2 regions of the Anoxybacillus kestanbolensis genome follow, and region 2 is predicted to be linked to the other one. Evidence: a T-box and tRNA genes for the amino acid it is inferred to sense, from the RefSeq annotation. Region 2 holds a T-box; the other holds one or more tRNA genes.
The links. A T-box is a leader RNA that pairs with one kind of tRNA and senses whether it is charged. The one in region 2 lies ahead of serS (serine--tRNA ligase), so its partner is inferred to be a tRNA-Ser.
Positions count from the first base shown of each region.

Region 1: it has a tRNA-Ser gene. The T-box ahead of serS (serine--tRNA ligase) is inferred to sense a tRNA for this amino acid. The anticodon was not compared.

Region 1 is NZ_MQAD01000005.1:187,136-195,708, reverse strand. Features, by position in the region: gene BO219_RS03380 (cold-shock protein) at 5-205, shown strand; gene glnA (type I glutamate--ammonia ligase) at 485-1,846, shown strand; gene BO219_RS03370 (SGNH/GDSL hydrolase family protein) at 1,944-2,735, shown strand; gene BO219_RS03365 (ABC transporter ATP-binding protein) at 2,735-3,646, shown strand; gene BO219_RS03360 (ABC transporter permease) at 3,639-4,619, shown strand; gene BO219_RS03355 (NUDIX hydrolase) at 4,619-5,275, shown strand; gene BO219_RS03350 (MBL fold metallo-hydrolase) at 5,254-6,216, shown strand; tRNA gene BO219_RS03345 (tRNA-Ser) at 6,263-6,355, shown strand; gene BO219_RS03340 (ribonuclease H1 domain-containing protein) at 6,430-7,026, shown strand; gene BO219_RS03335 (CobW family GTP-binding protein) at 7,040-7,960, opposite strand; gene BO219_RS03330 (YrzI family small protein) at 8,411-8,551, shown strand.
Region 2 is NZ_MQAD01000012.1:4,632-13,204, forward strand. Features, by position in the region: gene BO219_RS08540 (deoxynucleoside kinase) at 1-547, shown strand, start outside; gene BO219_RS08545 (deoxynucleoside kinase) at 544-1,212, shown strand; tRNA gene BO219_RS08550 (tRNA-Ser) at 1,341-1,433, opposite strand; gene serS (serine--tRNA ligase) at 1,512-2,786, opposite strand; T-box leader at 2,841-3,056, opposite strand; gene pdxT (pyridoxal 5'-phosphate synthase glutaminase subunit PdxT) at 3,113-3,691, opposite strand; gene pdxS (pyridoxal 5'-phosphate synthase lyase subunit PdxS) at 3,710-4,594, opposite strand; gene BO219_RS08570 (D-alanyl-D-alanine carboxypeptidase family protein) at 4,807-6,093, opposite strand; gene guaB (IMP dehydrogenase) at 6,235-7,701, opposite strand; gene BO219_RS08580 (YaaC family protein) at 7,818-8,519, shown strand; partial or broken rRNA gene rrf (5S ribosomal RNA) at 8,540-8,573, opposite strand, start outside.

The DNA.
Region 1 (8,573 bases), on a different contig from region 2:
TCACATGAACACAGGTAAAGTAAAGTGGTTTAATGCAGAGAAAGGTTTTGGATTCATTGAGACGGACGGAGGTACAGACGTATTCGTTCACTTCACAGCGATCCAAGGTACTGGATTTAAAACGTTGGAAGAAGGCGAAAAAGTAACATTTGACATCGTGAATGGTAACCGTGGGCCGCAAGCGGCAAACGTCCAAAAAGCATAAATAGTCAAACGTACGGGGTCTCGCTTTTCGCGAGATCCTATTTTTACGTTTTTATATGTAACAAAACAAATTCTCACTGGCGCAGCTTCGGAGCTGCAAGGACGGAAGAGAGGTAGGGTTTCCGTCGTTTTTGTTTATTCGGACACGCTCATAGGAAGCGTGTCCTTTTTTAAATAAAAATACAGAAAATTTGATAAAAAACTATTGAAAAAAGAACAATGATTCCATATAATAAACTCATGTTATAAAACTATACATAAGAATGTGAGGTAATGTAACATGAGTGAATTGCTTGTTTCTGAACAAACAAACACTTCGACGCTTGAACAAATTAAAGAAATTATCAAACAAAAACACGTTGAATTGCTGCATTTACAATTTGTTGATATTGAAGGAGTTTTAAAGCACGTCACGGTTACAGCGGAACAACTAGATGATGTAGTAGAAGGGAAAATTATGTTTGATGGATCTTCGATTAAAGGTTTTTCACCAATTAATCGATCAGACTTATATTTACTTCCTGATTTACAAACGTTCGCAGTATTGCCGTGGACTGTAGAAGATGGATACGCAGAAGCCCGTTTTCTTTGTTCTGTTGTCAATCCGGACGGAACATTATTCGAAGGAGACCCGCGCAACGTATTGAAAAAAACGGTGGAACGTGCAAAGCAAAAAGGATACACGATCTCCGTCGGTCCTGAGTTAGAGTTCTTCTTATTTGAAACGGATGAAAACGGAAACCCAACAACAAAACCACAAGATAGCGGTGGCTATTTTGAGCCATCTCCAAAAGATCTTGGAGAACGCGTTCGCTTAGATATTTATCGTGCGTTAAAAGCAATGGGATTTACAATCGAGGCCTCACACCATGAAGTTGCTGAGGGTCAACATGAAATTAATTTCAAATATGCCGATGCGTTAGGTGCTGCTGACAACGCCACAACATACAAATGGGTTGTAAAAACGATTGCTAAAAAATACGGATTGCACGCTACGTTCATGCCAAAACCAATTTTCGGTATTAACGGTTCAGGCATGCATGTAAATATGTCGCTGTTTAAGGGTGGAGAAAATGCTTTCTTTGATCCATCGGACGACAATCAATTATCTGAAACGGCATACCAATTCATTGCTGGTTTATTACACAATGTAAAAAGTTTCGCAGCTATTACGAATCCATTAGTCAACTCGTATAAACGTCTCGTCCCAGGATATGAAGCGCCTTGTTATATTGCGTGGTCGGCATCGAACCGCTCCGCATTAATTCGCATCCCTGCAAAACGAGGATTGGCAACACGCGTTGAGCTTCGTTGTCCAGATCCATCTGCCAATCCTTACTTAGCATTTGCAGTTATTGCTGAGGCAGGGCTTGATGGTGTAGAAAAAGAACTCACTTGTCCAGCACCAATCGACGAAGATATTTTCCATATGACGAATGAACGTCGTAAAGAGCTTCGTATTGAAAACCTTCCAGGTAGCTTAGGAAAAGCGATTGAAGAACTAGAAAATGGAACAATTGGCCGTCATACATTAGGAGATCACGTATTTAACGAATACGTAGCGATGAAAAAGAACGAATGGGATAGTTATCGAACAGCTGTCCATGCTTGGGAAATTGAACATTATCAAGCGAAATTTTAAAAGCGAGCGATGTGCTCGCTTTTTGCATGTTTTCATTATGCGTTTGAACAACAAATGGTTTATGATGGTACATAGAAAACAACGAAAGGGTGATATTGTGTCTAAACGAATAATTACGATAATCGTATTGATTTGTACCGCAACAACACTATTATGGGCTATCGGTTTAATCGTCACGATTCAAGATCAATTTTTTTACGAAGCTTCCTCGATCAAACAACCAAAAACAACAACTTCAAACATACAGAAAAATAATGGACTTTCGATTGTCGCTCTTGGCGACTCATTAACGCGTGGAACAGGAGATGAAACGGGGAAAGGGTACGTTGGATATGTTGTAGATGAACTAAAAAAACGGACAAATCAACCCGTTCAATTCATAAATTTATCCATTAAAGGACAACGTTCTCCTCAACTCATCAATCAACTCAAACAAAAAGAAGTGCAACGTCAATTAAAAGAAGCTGACATTATTTTAATGACGATCGGAGGAAACGACTTATTTCGCGGTGGTGAAACGCTAAGAGACTTATCCCATACTCAAATTGAAAAAGAAAAAAAGAAATTTGTCGAGCAGCTGCATACGATTTTCCGACTCATTCGTACAGCGAATAGCAACGCCCCAGTATTTTATGTCGCTTTGTATAATCCATTTAATGATTTAGATAACGGAAAAGAAACATCTGCCGTTGTACGTAGTTGGAATTATGCAGCATCTGAAGTAGCAGCCAACTATAAGTCAATCATTTGCGTTCCGACATATGATTTGTTTGAACTGCAAGTAAACGACTATTTATATACAGATAAATTTCATCCTAATAAGGAAGGGTATAAGCGAATTGGTGAACGTGTTGCTTCACTCATTACGTTAACGAAAGGAGAGAAATAATGGAAGAGACATTAGTTGTGCAAAACGTGCGAAAAACCATTGGAAAAAAAGAAATTATTAAAGGACTTTCGTTTTCACTAAAAAAAGGCGAAGTGTTTGGTTTCTTAGGTCCAAATGGCGCAGGGAAGACGACAACGATTCGCATGCTTGTCGGATTGATTCGACCGACATCTGGAACGATTTCAATTTGTGGATATGATTTACAAAAACAATTTACAAAAGCAATTCAACACATTGGCTGTATTGTTGAAAACCCTGAACTTTATCCATATTTAAGCGGTTGGGAAAATCTTGAACACTTTGCACGAATGGTGCCGGGAATTACGGCTCATCGCATTCAAGAAGTGGTTGAACTCGTCGGTCTACAAAATCGGATTCATGATCTCGTGCGCACATATTCGCTCGGCATGCGTCAACGACTCGGTATTGCGCAAGCGCTACTCGGAAAACCGACGGTGCTTATTTTAGACGAACCAACAAACGGTTTAGACCCTGTCGGCATTCGTGAAATGAGACAGTTTATTCGATCGCTTGCTGAAAAAGAACAGTTAAGTGTGCTCGTTTCATCACATTTATTGAGTGAAATACAACTCATGTGTGATCGTGTTGCGATTATGTCTAAAGGGGAGATTATTCGCATTGATACGGTTGAACATTTGCTACAAGAACAAGCTCGGACATATTGGAGCGTTGATCCGGTAGATAAAGCAAAACAAATACTACAAAATGAAACGACTGTGCTTGGTGAAAAAGATGGAGCACTCGTGACAATCTATGAGTCAAATGAAACGATTGCGCGTTGCAATGCCCGTTTAATTGAAGCAGGGGTACATGTCAGTGGAATTGAACGCAAACTTCCAACACTAGAAGACTTATTTATTGAATTAACGGGAGGGGAAACGATTGATTAATCTTGTATACAATGAGATGTTAAAAATTGTTCGTAAAAGACGACTGTTTATTATCGCAGCGATCGTTGCTGTTCTCGTGAGCTTATTTACATACGCGCAATTTAAACAGATCGAAACGATTCGAGAACGGATCGGAACGACAGATTGGCGCACTCAGCTGCAACAGCAAATCATCGACACACAAAACCGATTAAATTCGACAGGAATCTCTGAGGATTGGAAAAAGTTTCTTAAAATTCGTTTACAACAACAACAGTATTATTTAGACAAAGACATTAATCCAATGGCACCAGGTGCTCCAACATTTATGCGCATGTTTATCGAAAACTCCATCGAGTTATTTTTACCGCTCCTTGTTATGGTAATTGCTGCTGATCTCGTTTCATCAGAGGCGAGCGGAGGGACGATCAAACTGTTGTTAACACGTCCTGTGAAACGATGGAAGATTTTAATGAGCAAATATATCGCGATGATGTTATCTACATCGTTTGTCGTATTTTCCGTCGCTCTATTATCATACGCTATCTCTGGCATTGTATTTGGATATGGTGGATGGAATTTGCCACTCTTAACAGGATTTTCGATTCAAGGTGAAGAATTAAATACATCAGCTGTCCATCTTATCCCGCAATGGAAATACTTGCTTATTGAATTCGGGCTCGCTTTTTTTGTTTCGCTCGTTGTCGGCACATTAACATTCATGTTATCGGTATTACTACGTAGCACAGCTGCCGTGATGGGAATTATGCTTGCCGCTCTCATTTCAGGAGCGATTTTATCAAATATGGTGTCATCGTGGACGTCTGCGAAATATTTGTTTATGGTGAATTTACGACTCACAAGTTATATTAGCGGCATGGCGCCACCGATTGATGAGATGACACTTTCTTTTTCGATGACCGTGCTAGCCACTTGGGCACTTGTCGCGCTGATCGTTTCTTTTTATGTATTTACGAAAAGGGATGTTTACTAATGAAAAAAGTGATTTATACGACAATGAATGAACTACAGCAGCGAACACCAACAATCATGGATTTCAACTCATACGCAAAATATGCTGTACTTCTCCCGCTTATTTGTCAACACGATGACGTGTTTGTCTTATTTGAAGTACGCTCATTTCAGTTACGTCGCCAGCCCGGTGAAATTTGTTTCCCGGGTGGAAAAATGGATGCATGTGATCAAAATCCACAAGAAACAGCCATTCGAGAAACATGTGAAGAGTTGGGGATTAAAAAAGAACATATTACACATGTCGTTCCACTTGATTATGTGCTTTCACCATTTGGCATGGTCATTTATCCATTTGTTGCATTTGTAAATAACGCACACATGCAAATCAATAAAAAAGAAGTGGAAGATGTATTCACCGTCCCGTTATCTTTTTTTATTGAAACGAAACCACGAATATATCGTGTTCAATTTGAACCAAAGCCCGAAGACGATTTCCCATTTGACGATATTCCTGGAGGAAGACAGTATAATTGGCGACCGAGACAAATTGAAGAATATTTTTATTACTACGAAGATAAAGTCATTTGGGGATTAACTGCAAAAATCGCTCATCATTTTGCTCGACTTATTCAAAAAGAGAAAGGAGAATCAACATGTGGCGACCTGTTGATTTAGGATTTGGCATTTCACTCATTGATTTATATGATTTACAAACAGCCCAACGAACAGGTGCATACGTTTTCCATGAAGAAGAAGTGACAATTATCGAAACAAGTGCAAGCCCATCTATCCCGCATTTACTTAAAGGACTAGAAGAATTATCAATCGATTTAAAAGATGTAAAAAACATTATTGTGACACATATTCATTTAGATCATGCGGGTGGAGCAGGAGTGTTACTAAAACATTGTCCAAACGCTCGCGTATTTGTTCATCCGAAGGGAATGCGACATTTGGCCGATCCATCTCGTCTCATTGAAGGGGCAAAAGCCGTTTACGGTGAAAAATTTGATGCGTTATTTGATCCGATCGTTCCAATTCCAGAGGACCGACTGGTCATAAAAGAAGATGGGGAAACGTTACAAATCGGAGAAGATCGTACATTAACGTTTCTTCATACACCAGGGCATGCGAATCACCATTTCTCTATTTATGACGAAAAAAGCAACGGTATTTTTACAGGTGATACGGCAGGTGTTTTTTATCCACAGTTACTTTCATATGACGTGGAGTTATATTTGCCATCTACATCACCAAATCAATTTGACCCAGAAGCGATGCAAGCTTCGATTAAAAGATTCATGTCGTTACATCCAGATCGCATCTATTTTGGCCATTTTGGTATGTCAACCCATGTGCAGACGGTTTGGGATCAGCTACATTACTGGCTACCGATCTTCGTGCAAATAGGTCGCGATATCGTAGATAAACAAAAAGATAAGTCCTTTACAGAAAAGACAGAAGCCGTTTTCCAACTTTTATTCGACAACGTTCAAACATTTTTACGCAAACGGCAAGTACCCGATAATGCAGATGTATATAAAGTGCTTCAACTTGATTTACAAGTATGTGCGATGGGGCTTGTTGACTATATTGAAAAACAAAAAAGTAATTGACGAAAAATCATGTTTTCGCTATAATTTCTTTGGCACCCCAACGTACGGAGGAGTACCCAAGTCCGGCTGAAGGGGTCGGTCTCGAAAACCGATAGGGGTGTCAAAGCCCGCGGGGGTTCGAATCCCCCCTCCTCCGCCATATCTCCTCTTTCATTCCTTCTTTTGTGACCTTCAACTTTGTTTCTTTATTCCAATTCGTGAGGATGTGACAAATTGAAAAAATATTATGTCGTTTGGCAAGGGGCGAAAACAGGTATTTTTTCTTCTTGGGACGAGTGTAAACCGTACGTCATTGGCGTTCCGGGGGCAAAATATCGCTCATTTTCATCGAAAGAAGAAGCAGAACAAGCATTTGCGTCTGGTCCGTTTGTAAACCGAACGAAAAAAAATAAAGTGCTTGCAACGAACTATGTAGAGGAAAGTATTTGCGTAGATGCGGCATGTAGCGGAAATCCAGGATGGATGGAGTATCGAGGAGTACATACGAAAACAGGGAAAGAGTTGTTTCATGTTGGACCGATGATCGGAACAAATAACATTGGGGAGTTTTTAGCCATTGTCCACGCATTAGCATGGTTACAACAACAAAACAAAAGTTTGCCGATTTATTCTGATTCGGCAACAGCCATAAAATGGGTAAAAGGAAAAAAAGCGAATACAACGCTCGTTCGCAACGCTGAAACAGAACGTGTCTGGAAACTTGTTGAACGTGCTGAAAGTTGGTTGCGCACGCACCATTATACGAATGAAATTATGAAATGGGAAACCGAGCAATGGGGAGAAATTAAAGCGGACTTTGGACGAAAGTAAAAGGAGAGGGATATTAACCTTCTCCTTTTTGCATATTATCGAGTTGTTGTTTTAGTGTTTGTTTATCCAATTGTTCACCAATCACAACAAAATGTAGCGGAACATTCATTTCCTCTTTCATATAGAGCGGTGTACCGTATGCATACTGAAAAGAATAAACCCCACTTGTACGAGTAAAGCGTAAAAACCCTTTCATTCGGTAAATGGTATCAGGTAACTGCCGTACCCATTGTTCGAACACATCTAAATCAATTGGGCTTGTAAATGTATGTACGTATGTTTGAATGCGTAATCTTTCTATGTTCATTCGCTCATGCTCGTTTCTTACCCGCTTCGATAACAAATGAATATCTTCCATTCGTACGTTAGAAAATGTTGTAAAAATTGTACGCGCTTCATTGTTAATCGTTTGTAACTCAAACGACAATTTTGCTTGTTCTTCTGGGCGTAATTCATCTGTCTTATTGACAATTAATACATCCGCGTGACGAACTTGTTCTTTTAATAACATTTGCAAGGGAATGGAGAGTTGTTGACGATTCATCCAACGTGTTGCATCGATTGTCGTGATGATACCTCTCATTTGAAGACGATGAGCAAGTAATGGCGACACACACGCATCGAGCACTTCAACAGGATGCGCTACCCCTGTTGTTTCAATGTAAATGACATCTAATGAATGTTGCTGGAGCAACGAATAAAGCTCTACTTCAAATTGATCTTGAATGGTACAACATACACAGCCGCTTAATAATTCGCTTAGTACAGCATCTTCTGAAACAGCATGTGAGTCAATGGACACTTGGCCAATTTCATTCATCACAACAGCGACTTTCCGTCCATGTTCTTTTTCATGTTGCAGTAGCCGCTTTAATAATGTCGTTTTACCACTCCCAAGAAATCCGGATAAGATATATATGTCTGTATGTTTCATAAAGATCTCCCTTCTACATGTTCTTTTTTGATCATAGTCAAAAATAATAAATAGCACAAGAAAATATATCGTACATCGATGGACAATTTGCTTAAAAGACAAAAAATGATGCATCTGTCCTTGCATACCTTTTGTTTTCTTTCATATACATATCTTCGTGATCTGTTTGGAAAAATTTTTATTATATATTTACAAACTTATCTTATCGTGTATATAATTTACTACATCAATTGATTTTGGAAGGGAGGAAAGAGTTATGACAACAATGACAGAAGTACATGGCGCAATTGAACAAAGAAGATTGGCCTGCCCTCCCGATGTGAAAATCATTCACCTTTTCACAAGCGATCGCATGTCGCAGGGAAGGATGTGTTCCCTGCGTTTTTTTGTGCCATCCGCGAAAAGATTTTGTCCAACGGATTTTTTTTACTGAAAGGGGGTGAGTAAATCATGAAATTTCATTTATTTTTTTTAACGATTTCCATTCAACGACGAATATGGACAGCTGAAGAAATAGAGCGAGAGCAGCTGATTCGACAAGTTGAAGAAAAGATGATGGATCGAAAATGTTCAATGTACCAATTGTTTTAATTTAGACGAAAAATACATGTTG
Region 2 (8,573 bases):
GCTGTTAAAAGAAATTGTTGATGAAAATCCTTTTTTAGGTAAATTTTATGAAAACATCGAAGAATGGAGTTTCCAAACGGAGATGTTTTTTCTATGTAATCGCTATAAACAGCTAGAAGATGTCGAAAAAAATTTTTTAAACAATGGGAAACCGGTTGTAGCTGACTACCATATTTTCAAAAACTTAATCTTTGCTAAGCAAACGTTAAAAGGAAAGCAGTACGAAAAGTATGTACGAATTTATGACATTTTAACAAACGACATGCCAAAACCAAATGTCGTCATTTATTTGCACGCTTCATTACACACGTTGTTAGAGCGTATTGCTATGCGTGGTCGCGAATTCGAAAAAAACATTGACCCGAACTATTTACAACAACTATCTCATGCTTATGAACAAGCAATGGAACAATTTGAACAAGCCCATCCCCACATTCCTGTATTGCGATTTAACGGAGATGAACTTGACTTCGTTCATCGTGACAAAGATCGATTTTATATTTTAAATGAACTGCAATCTGTTCTCAAAAGGAGCTTAGAACAATGAACTTACGAGAAAAATATCATATTCCGAGCGATGCTGTCATTACCATTGCTGGAACGGTCGGTGTAGGAAAATCAACGATGACAAAAGCGTTAGCTGATGCGCTTCAATTTCGCACTTCTTTTGAAAAAGTAGATACAAATCCTTATTTAGATAAATTTTATGCCGACTTTAAACGTTGGAGCTTTCACCTTCAAATTTACTTTCTCGCTGAACGATTCAAAGAACAAAAACGTATTTTTGAATACGGAGGAGGATTTGTCCAAGATCGCTCCATTTATGAAGATACAGGTATTTTTGCAAAAATGCATTATGAAAAAGGTACGATGTCGAAAGTCGACTATGAAACGTATACAAGTTTATTTGAAGCGATGGTTATGACACCATATTTTCCTCATCCTGATTTACTTATTTATTTAGAAGGAAGTTTTGAGGAAATTATTAAACGTATTCGTGAGCGCGGTCGTCCAATGGAGCAGCAGACGCCAATCGAATATTGGAAAGAAATGTATGAAAGATATGAGAGATGGATCAATAGCTTTAATGCTTGTCCTGTTTTGCGTATTAACATCAATGAATATGATATTATTCGTGATGCTCAATCAATCGAACCGATTGTCGCAAAAATTGGATATATGATTGAACAATATCGCAAGTTAAAAAAATAAGGATGCCTAGTTCAGGCATCCTTTACTTTTTATTCTTATATAAAACAAAAATTCGTTACATATCGTAACGAATTATTTCAATAAACAATCTCCATTTTATGCGCTGTGGTTTGCAAACATCTAAATGATGGCGGAGGAGGAGGGATTCGAACCCCCGCGCGCCTTTCGACGCCTCTCGGTTTTCAAGACCGACCCCTTCAGCCAGACTTGGGTACTCCTCCGTATCGACATGTATTAATTTATCATAATGATCATCGTATGTCAATATTTTTTATAAAAAAGGGGAGCAAGTTCTCCCCTTATGAAATCACTTCTTTCCCCCCCATATATGGTCGAAGTACTTCTGGAATGACAACTGTTCCATCTTCTTGTTGGTAATTCTCCAAAATCGCTGCCACTGTTCGTCCAATCGCTAGACCAGACCCATTTAACGTATGCACATGTTCTGGTTTTGCCTTTGGATCTCGTCGGAAACGAATATTTGCACGACGAGCTTGAAACGCTTCAAAATTGCTACAAGAAGAAATCTCCCGATACGTTCCATAGCTTGGTAACCATACTTCAATGTCATATTTTTTCGCAGCAGTAAATCCTAAATCAGCTGTACACATGCTCATCACACGATACGGCAAACCTAGTAGTTGTAAAATACGCTCTGCATCATTTGTTAGCTTTTCGAGCTCTTCGTAAGAATCTTCTGGTTTGACAAATTTAACAAGTTCTACTTTATTGAACTGATGTTGACGAATTAATCCGCGCGTATCTCTTCCTGCCGAACCAGCTTCCGAACGGAAACATGCGCTATAAGCAGCGTATTTAATCGGTAAATCATCTGCTGATAAAATTTCATCACGATGTAAGTTTGTTACAGGAACTTCAGCTGTTGGAATTAAAAAGTAATCTTCGCTTTCGATACGAAATGCATCTTCTTCAAACTTCGGAAGCTGCCCCGTTCCCGTCATGCTTGCTCGATTAACGATGTATGGCGGAAGAACTTCTTCATATCCGTGTTGTTCAACATGTACGTCTAACATAAAGTTAATCAATGCACGTTCCAAACGTGCCCCAAGTCCTTTATAAAATACAAATCGGCTTCCTGTCACCTTTGCTGCTCTTTCAAAATCTAAAATCCCAAGTTGATCAGCAATTTCCCAATGTGGTTTCGGTTCAAAGGAAAATGAACGCGGTTCACCCCATTTACGAATTTCTACATTATCGTCTTCTGATTCACCAATTGGAACAGATTCATGTGGAATGTTTGGAATGGATAAAAGCAATGTTTCAAGCTGTTGTTCTACTTCGCGCAATTCATCATCAAGTACTTTAATCCGATCACCAACTTGGCGCATTTCAGCAATGAGATGATCCGCATCTTTTTTTTCACGCTTTAGTAAAGCAATTTGTTGCGACACATCGTTTCGCTTATTTTTTAATTCCTCCGCCTGTGCAATGAGTTCTCGACGACGACGATCGAGTTGCTCAAATCGTTCGAAATCCGCTAAATCCTCACCACGATGTTGAAGTTTTTGTTTTACTTCTTCAAAATTAGTACGTAAAAATTTTAAGTCTAACATCAACATGCCTCCTTTTTATTTTGATTAATGAAATAAAAAACTCCCGTCCCGAAAGAAAGGGACGAGAGTGCTCCCGCGTTGCCACCCTAGTTGAAGACATACGTCTCCCACTCGAGAGATATAACGGTTCTCACCGGAAATGCCTACTGACTTAACGCGTTCAGCATTTCGCTCCAGGATGGATTCACAAGTCGTTCCTGCCGATTTGCACCGACCATCGGCTCTCTGAAAGGAAGAGGGCTTGCTACTAGTTCCTGTCATCGCTTTTTCTTCATATCATTTTCTTGGAAATAATGTACTATAAGTTTAAACAAAATGCAACCCGTTTATTCTTTTGTCTCTTTCACCATGTTGATAAAGTATTGCGTCATACGATGGTCGTCTGTTAATTCTGGATGAAACGAACATCCTAAAAATTGTCCTTGTCTTGCCGCGACAATGCGATCCTCATATGTCGCAAGCACATCAACATCGGCTCCTACAGATACAATGTGCGGAGCTCGAATAAATACACCAATAAAGTCATCCGCGACACCTTTAATTGCTAAAGATGCTTCAAAACTTTCACGTTGACGACCAAATGAGTTGCGTTCAACCGTAATATCCATTAAACCGAGATGCGGCTCATCGTAACCAACAATTTTTTTCGCTAAAATGATTAAGCCTGCACACGTTCCAAACATCGGCTTCCCTTCGCCTGCAAATTGCTTCAGCGGTTCAATAAAGCCGTATTTATCCATCAAACGACGCATCGTCGTACTTTCCCCACCTGGAATGATAAGGCCATCAATCTGTGTCAATTGCTCGACCTTTTTAATCACTACCGCTTCTGCACCACACGCTTCAATCGACCGTACATGTTCACGCACGGCCCCTTGCAATCCTAATACTCCTATTTTCACCATATTCATTGCTCCTTTACATTACCATCCGCGTTCTTGCATTCGTTGTTCAGGAAGCAACGAAGAAATATCAATCCCTTTCATCGCTCCACCTAATCCTTTTGATAAGTGGGCAATTAATTCGTAATCTTCATAATGAGTTGTCGCCTCTACGATAGCACGTGCATATTTTTCAGGGTTTTCTGATTTGAAAATACCAGAACCAACAAATACACCATCAGCACCTAAATGCATCATTAATGCTGCATCCGCTGGTGTCGCAACACCACCTGCTGCAAAGTTAACGACAGGAAGGCGACCGAGACGTTTGATTTCCAATAATACTTCAAACGGAGCACCTAAATTTTTCGCTTCTGTCATTAATTCGTCTTCGCTCATGCTGACGACTTTACGCACTTGCGCGTTTACTTTACGCATATGGCGAACTGCTTCAACAATATTCCCTGTACCCGGCTCACCTTTCGTACGAAGCATAGAGGCGCCTTCGGCAATACGACGAGCTGCTTCACCTAAATCACGGCAACCACATACAAATGGCACAGTAAATTGACGTTTATCAATATGAAATTCTTCGTCTGCTGGCGTTAATACTTCACTCTCATCAATGTAGTCTACGCCGAGCGCCTCTAATACGCGCGCTTCCACATAGTGACCGATACGCGCCTTCGCCATCACCGGAATAGATACTGCTTTCATCACTTCTTCAATAACTGTCGGATCAGCCATGCGGGCAACGCCACCAGCTGCACGAATATCAGCTGGAACGCGCTCAAGAGCCATCACTGCAACAGCACCTGCTGCTTCTGCGATTTTCGCTTGTTCTGCATTCACGACGTCCATAATGACGCCACCTTTTTGCATTTCCGCCATTCCGCGTTTTACACGTTCTGTACCTGTAACCGCCACCGTTCATTCCTCCCATTATGTATATCGTTATTGTGATATTGTACTGAAAAATAAGTTTAACGACAACTATTCATCGCTTCAGTACACTATCCATATTCTAGCATACGTTTTTACTAGGTAAAAGTGTAGAAACACTAGCTACATTTTTTTATTTTAACTCAATTTTTAAAAAAATCACAATAAAAATTTTAAAGCCCTCTAAAAAGAGAGCTTTAAAATAAACCTTTGATTGCATTTGAAGCACCACTCCAAATATCGCTAAACAGTTCACCAATGGCGCGCAGCGCTAAAATAAAGCCATTTGCTTTCTCTACAGCTCGCTTTGTTACGATGTCAACTTGTGCTGCTTTTTCCCCTTCTTTCGTTAAATAGCCGTAGTCTGTCCCTGCATATTCCACGTACATATATCCTACTTTTTGACCTTTTTTCACAGGGGCTGTTAACGTTTCTTTTTCAATAACAACAACAGGTTTATATTTTTTCTCTTCCCCGCGTTTAATAACAAGCGATAGTGGTTGTTTTGTCGCGATCGCAACTTCTTTTTCTTTCCCTTTTTTTACGGTGACTGTTTTATGTTTTTTCGTCGTATAGCCTTTTGGATACAACTTTTGCACAGTATAGTTGCTAAACGCATAGTCTAACATTTTTCTCGTCTGTTCAAAACGTGATAAATGTGTACCCTTACCATTCGTTTTTGCATTCATCACAACGGTAATAAAGCGCATACCATTCCGCTCTGCTGTACCTGTAAAGCAATACCCTGCAAACTCTGTATATCCCGTTTTTATACCATCTACACCTTCATATGCTGCGATAAGTCCCGGAAGCATCCAGTTCCAGTTATCCATTTTAATTTGGTCATCTGTTCCTTCTCGGAAATACTTTCGGGGAATACTTGCCGTTTCTAAAATTTCCGGGAACTCGTGATATAAATGATATGCTAATGTCGCTACAGCACGGGCAGACATGACGTTCTCTTCATTATCTCCACTACCTGCAGGGTGCATTCCCCCCAAATCTTTGTTATTGAGTCCGGTTGCATTAACAAACTTGTAATCTTTTAATCCCAGCTCTTGCGCTTTTTCATTCATCATCTTCACGAAATTCGTCTCCGAGCCACCAACAATTTCTGCGATTGCAACCGTCGCCCCGTTTGCTGAGTAAATCGCCATTGCTTCGTATAATTCACGTACTGTATATTTTCCATCTTTTCTTAACGGAACATTCGATAAATCGCGCTTTTGAGAAATTTGATATACATACTCACTTACTGCATATTCTTGATCCCATTTCACGCGTCCTTCATGAATGGCCTCTAGCAACAAATACTCCGTCATCATTTTTGTCATACTAGCAATCCCTAAAACGGCATCAATATTTTTTTGGTATAAAATTTTTCCTGTTTCCGCTTCAACGAGAATAGCGGCATCTGCTTCAATATTGAGCACGTCTTCTTCCGCTTTTATATTTTGCGGTAACGTCGCCATAAATAAGAACATTGCTACAATGGAAATGATGAAGCTCTTGTACGATGTTTTCACGCTCAAACCCTCCAACTCTGTTTTACATAACCGTTATTTTAACATACTCTTGTAAAAAAAAATAGACAGAGGAATCTTCCACCTCTGCCTATGTATTTACTACATAAATGAATAGTTTGGCGCTTCTTTCGTAATTTGGACGTCATGTGGATGGCTTTCTCTTAGTCCTGCTCCAGTCATGCGCACAAATTGCGTTTTTTCTCGCAATTCTTCTAAATTTCTCGTTCCGCAATAGCCCATTCCTGCTCGCAATCCACCGACAAGTTGATAAATGGTATCAGCAAGCGGCCCTTTATAAGGTACTCTTCCTTCAATGCCTTCCGGAACAAATTTTTTATTATCTTCTTGGAAATAGCGGTCTTTACTTCCCTTTTCCATCGCTCCAACTGATCCCATACCGCGATATACTTTAAATCGTCTACCTTGATAAATTTCTGTTTCCCCCGGACTTTCAGATACACCTGCGAGCAAGCTTCCGAGCATAACCGCATGTCCACCAGCTGCTAAAGCCTTTACAATATCACCAGAATATTTAATTCCCCCATCAGCAATAATTGAAACACCATATTTCCTTGCTTCTGTTGCACAGTCATAAATGGCTGTAATTTGAGGAACACCGACACCTGCGACAACCCGTGTCGTACAAATTGATCCTGGACCGATACCGACTTTAATGATATTTGCTCCTGCTTCAATTAGATCTCTTGTCGCCTCTGCTGTCGCGACATTTCCAGCGATAATGTTCAATGTCGGGTAAGTGTCGCGAATTTTCCGTACCGTTTCAAGCACTCCTTTAGAATGACCGTGGGCTGTATCAACTACAATGACGTCAACGTTTGCCTCCACAAGCTTTTTCACGCGCAACATCGTATCTGATGTCACCCCAACAGCCGCCCCGACAAGAAGACGTCCTTTCGCGTCTTTTGCTGCGTTTGGAAATTCAATCACCTTTTCAATATCTTTAATAGTGATAAGTCCTTTTAACACACCTTGATCGTCAACGAGAGGGAGTTTTTCAATTTTGTGTTTTTGTAAAATTTTTTCAGCTTCTGCTAATGTCGTTCCAACAGGAGCAGTAATTAAGTTTTCTTTTGTCATCACATCAGAAATTTTCATTGAGTAATCTTGAATGAAGCGTAAATCACGATTTGTAATAATTCCAACAAGCTTTTGTTCTTCAGCATTGTTCACGATCGGAACGCCTGAAATACGATATTTACTCATTAAATGTTCCGCATCATATACTTGATGTTCGGGGGTTAAAAAGAATGGATCGGTAATTACCCCGCTTTCTGAACGCTTTACTTTATCGACCTGTTCCGCCTGTTGTTCAATTGACATGTTTTTATGAATAATTCCTAATCCACCTTGACGCGCCATCGCAATCGCCATTTCCGACTCTGTTACCGTATCCATTCCTGCGCTAATAATCGGGATGTTCAATTTTAATGTTTTGCTTAGCTCAACCGTTAGGTCGACATCACGCGGCAACACTTCTGACTTCGCTGGAATTAAAAGGACATCATCAAACGTCAATCCTTCTTTCGCAAATTTTGTTTCCCACATTGTTTTTCCCCCTCACTTTGGAAATATTAATTAGTAGAGTATCAACTTCGCTTTTTTCTGTCAAGAAAACATAAAAATGTTAGATAATTCGATCAATTAAATAAGGAGAGCATACGATGTGGGAAGTATTTTACTCTTCAAATTTTGTACATCAATTTTTACTTGAACGCTACAAACAAGAAGGGAGAGAAGATGCAGAAAAGAAAAGTTATGATAATTGTTATCCGTTTATGTACTACTTACAACATGGAAAAAAATTTTATGACACAGCTCGCCAAGCACCATTGGCGATCAAACCTGTTTTATTATTTTATGGAAATGTACAACTTCTTAAAGCGTGTTTATTAACTATTCATGCTGACTACCCAGAATCCTCTACCGTTTTGGCACACGGAGTGTCAACGAGAAAGAGAAAAAAACAAAACTATGATTTTTTTAAAGACGAAGTAAAAATTCAAAAACACGGTTTGTTTACTTATTTTTCTGAAAAAATGTTTCATGTGAAACATGCATATGGGGAAAAATTTTGCATGAAACAGTTGTTAGAGCAGATAGAGGAGCTAACTCCTTTATTTGATTTATATTTTAAACAAGCAAATGGACAAAACAAGCGTATTCATGAAATCATCGCTCACTATTTATTACTATACAATTTAAGTATGATCTGCCGTTATGAAACAGAATGGTGGTACGATCTTCTCCACAGTTATTCCAATGACGCATATCCGTTTATCGTACAGTTTTTAGACGTAACTGAAAGAAAAGTACCGAAATATTTGTATGACTATTTATTACATAATAAAAAAGACCAAGACTAACTTGTCTTGGTCTTTTTCTTGCCCGGCAACGTCCTACTCTCGCAGGCGGTGTCC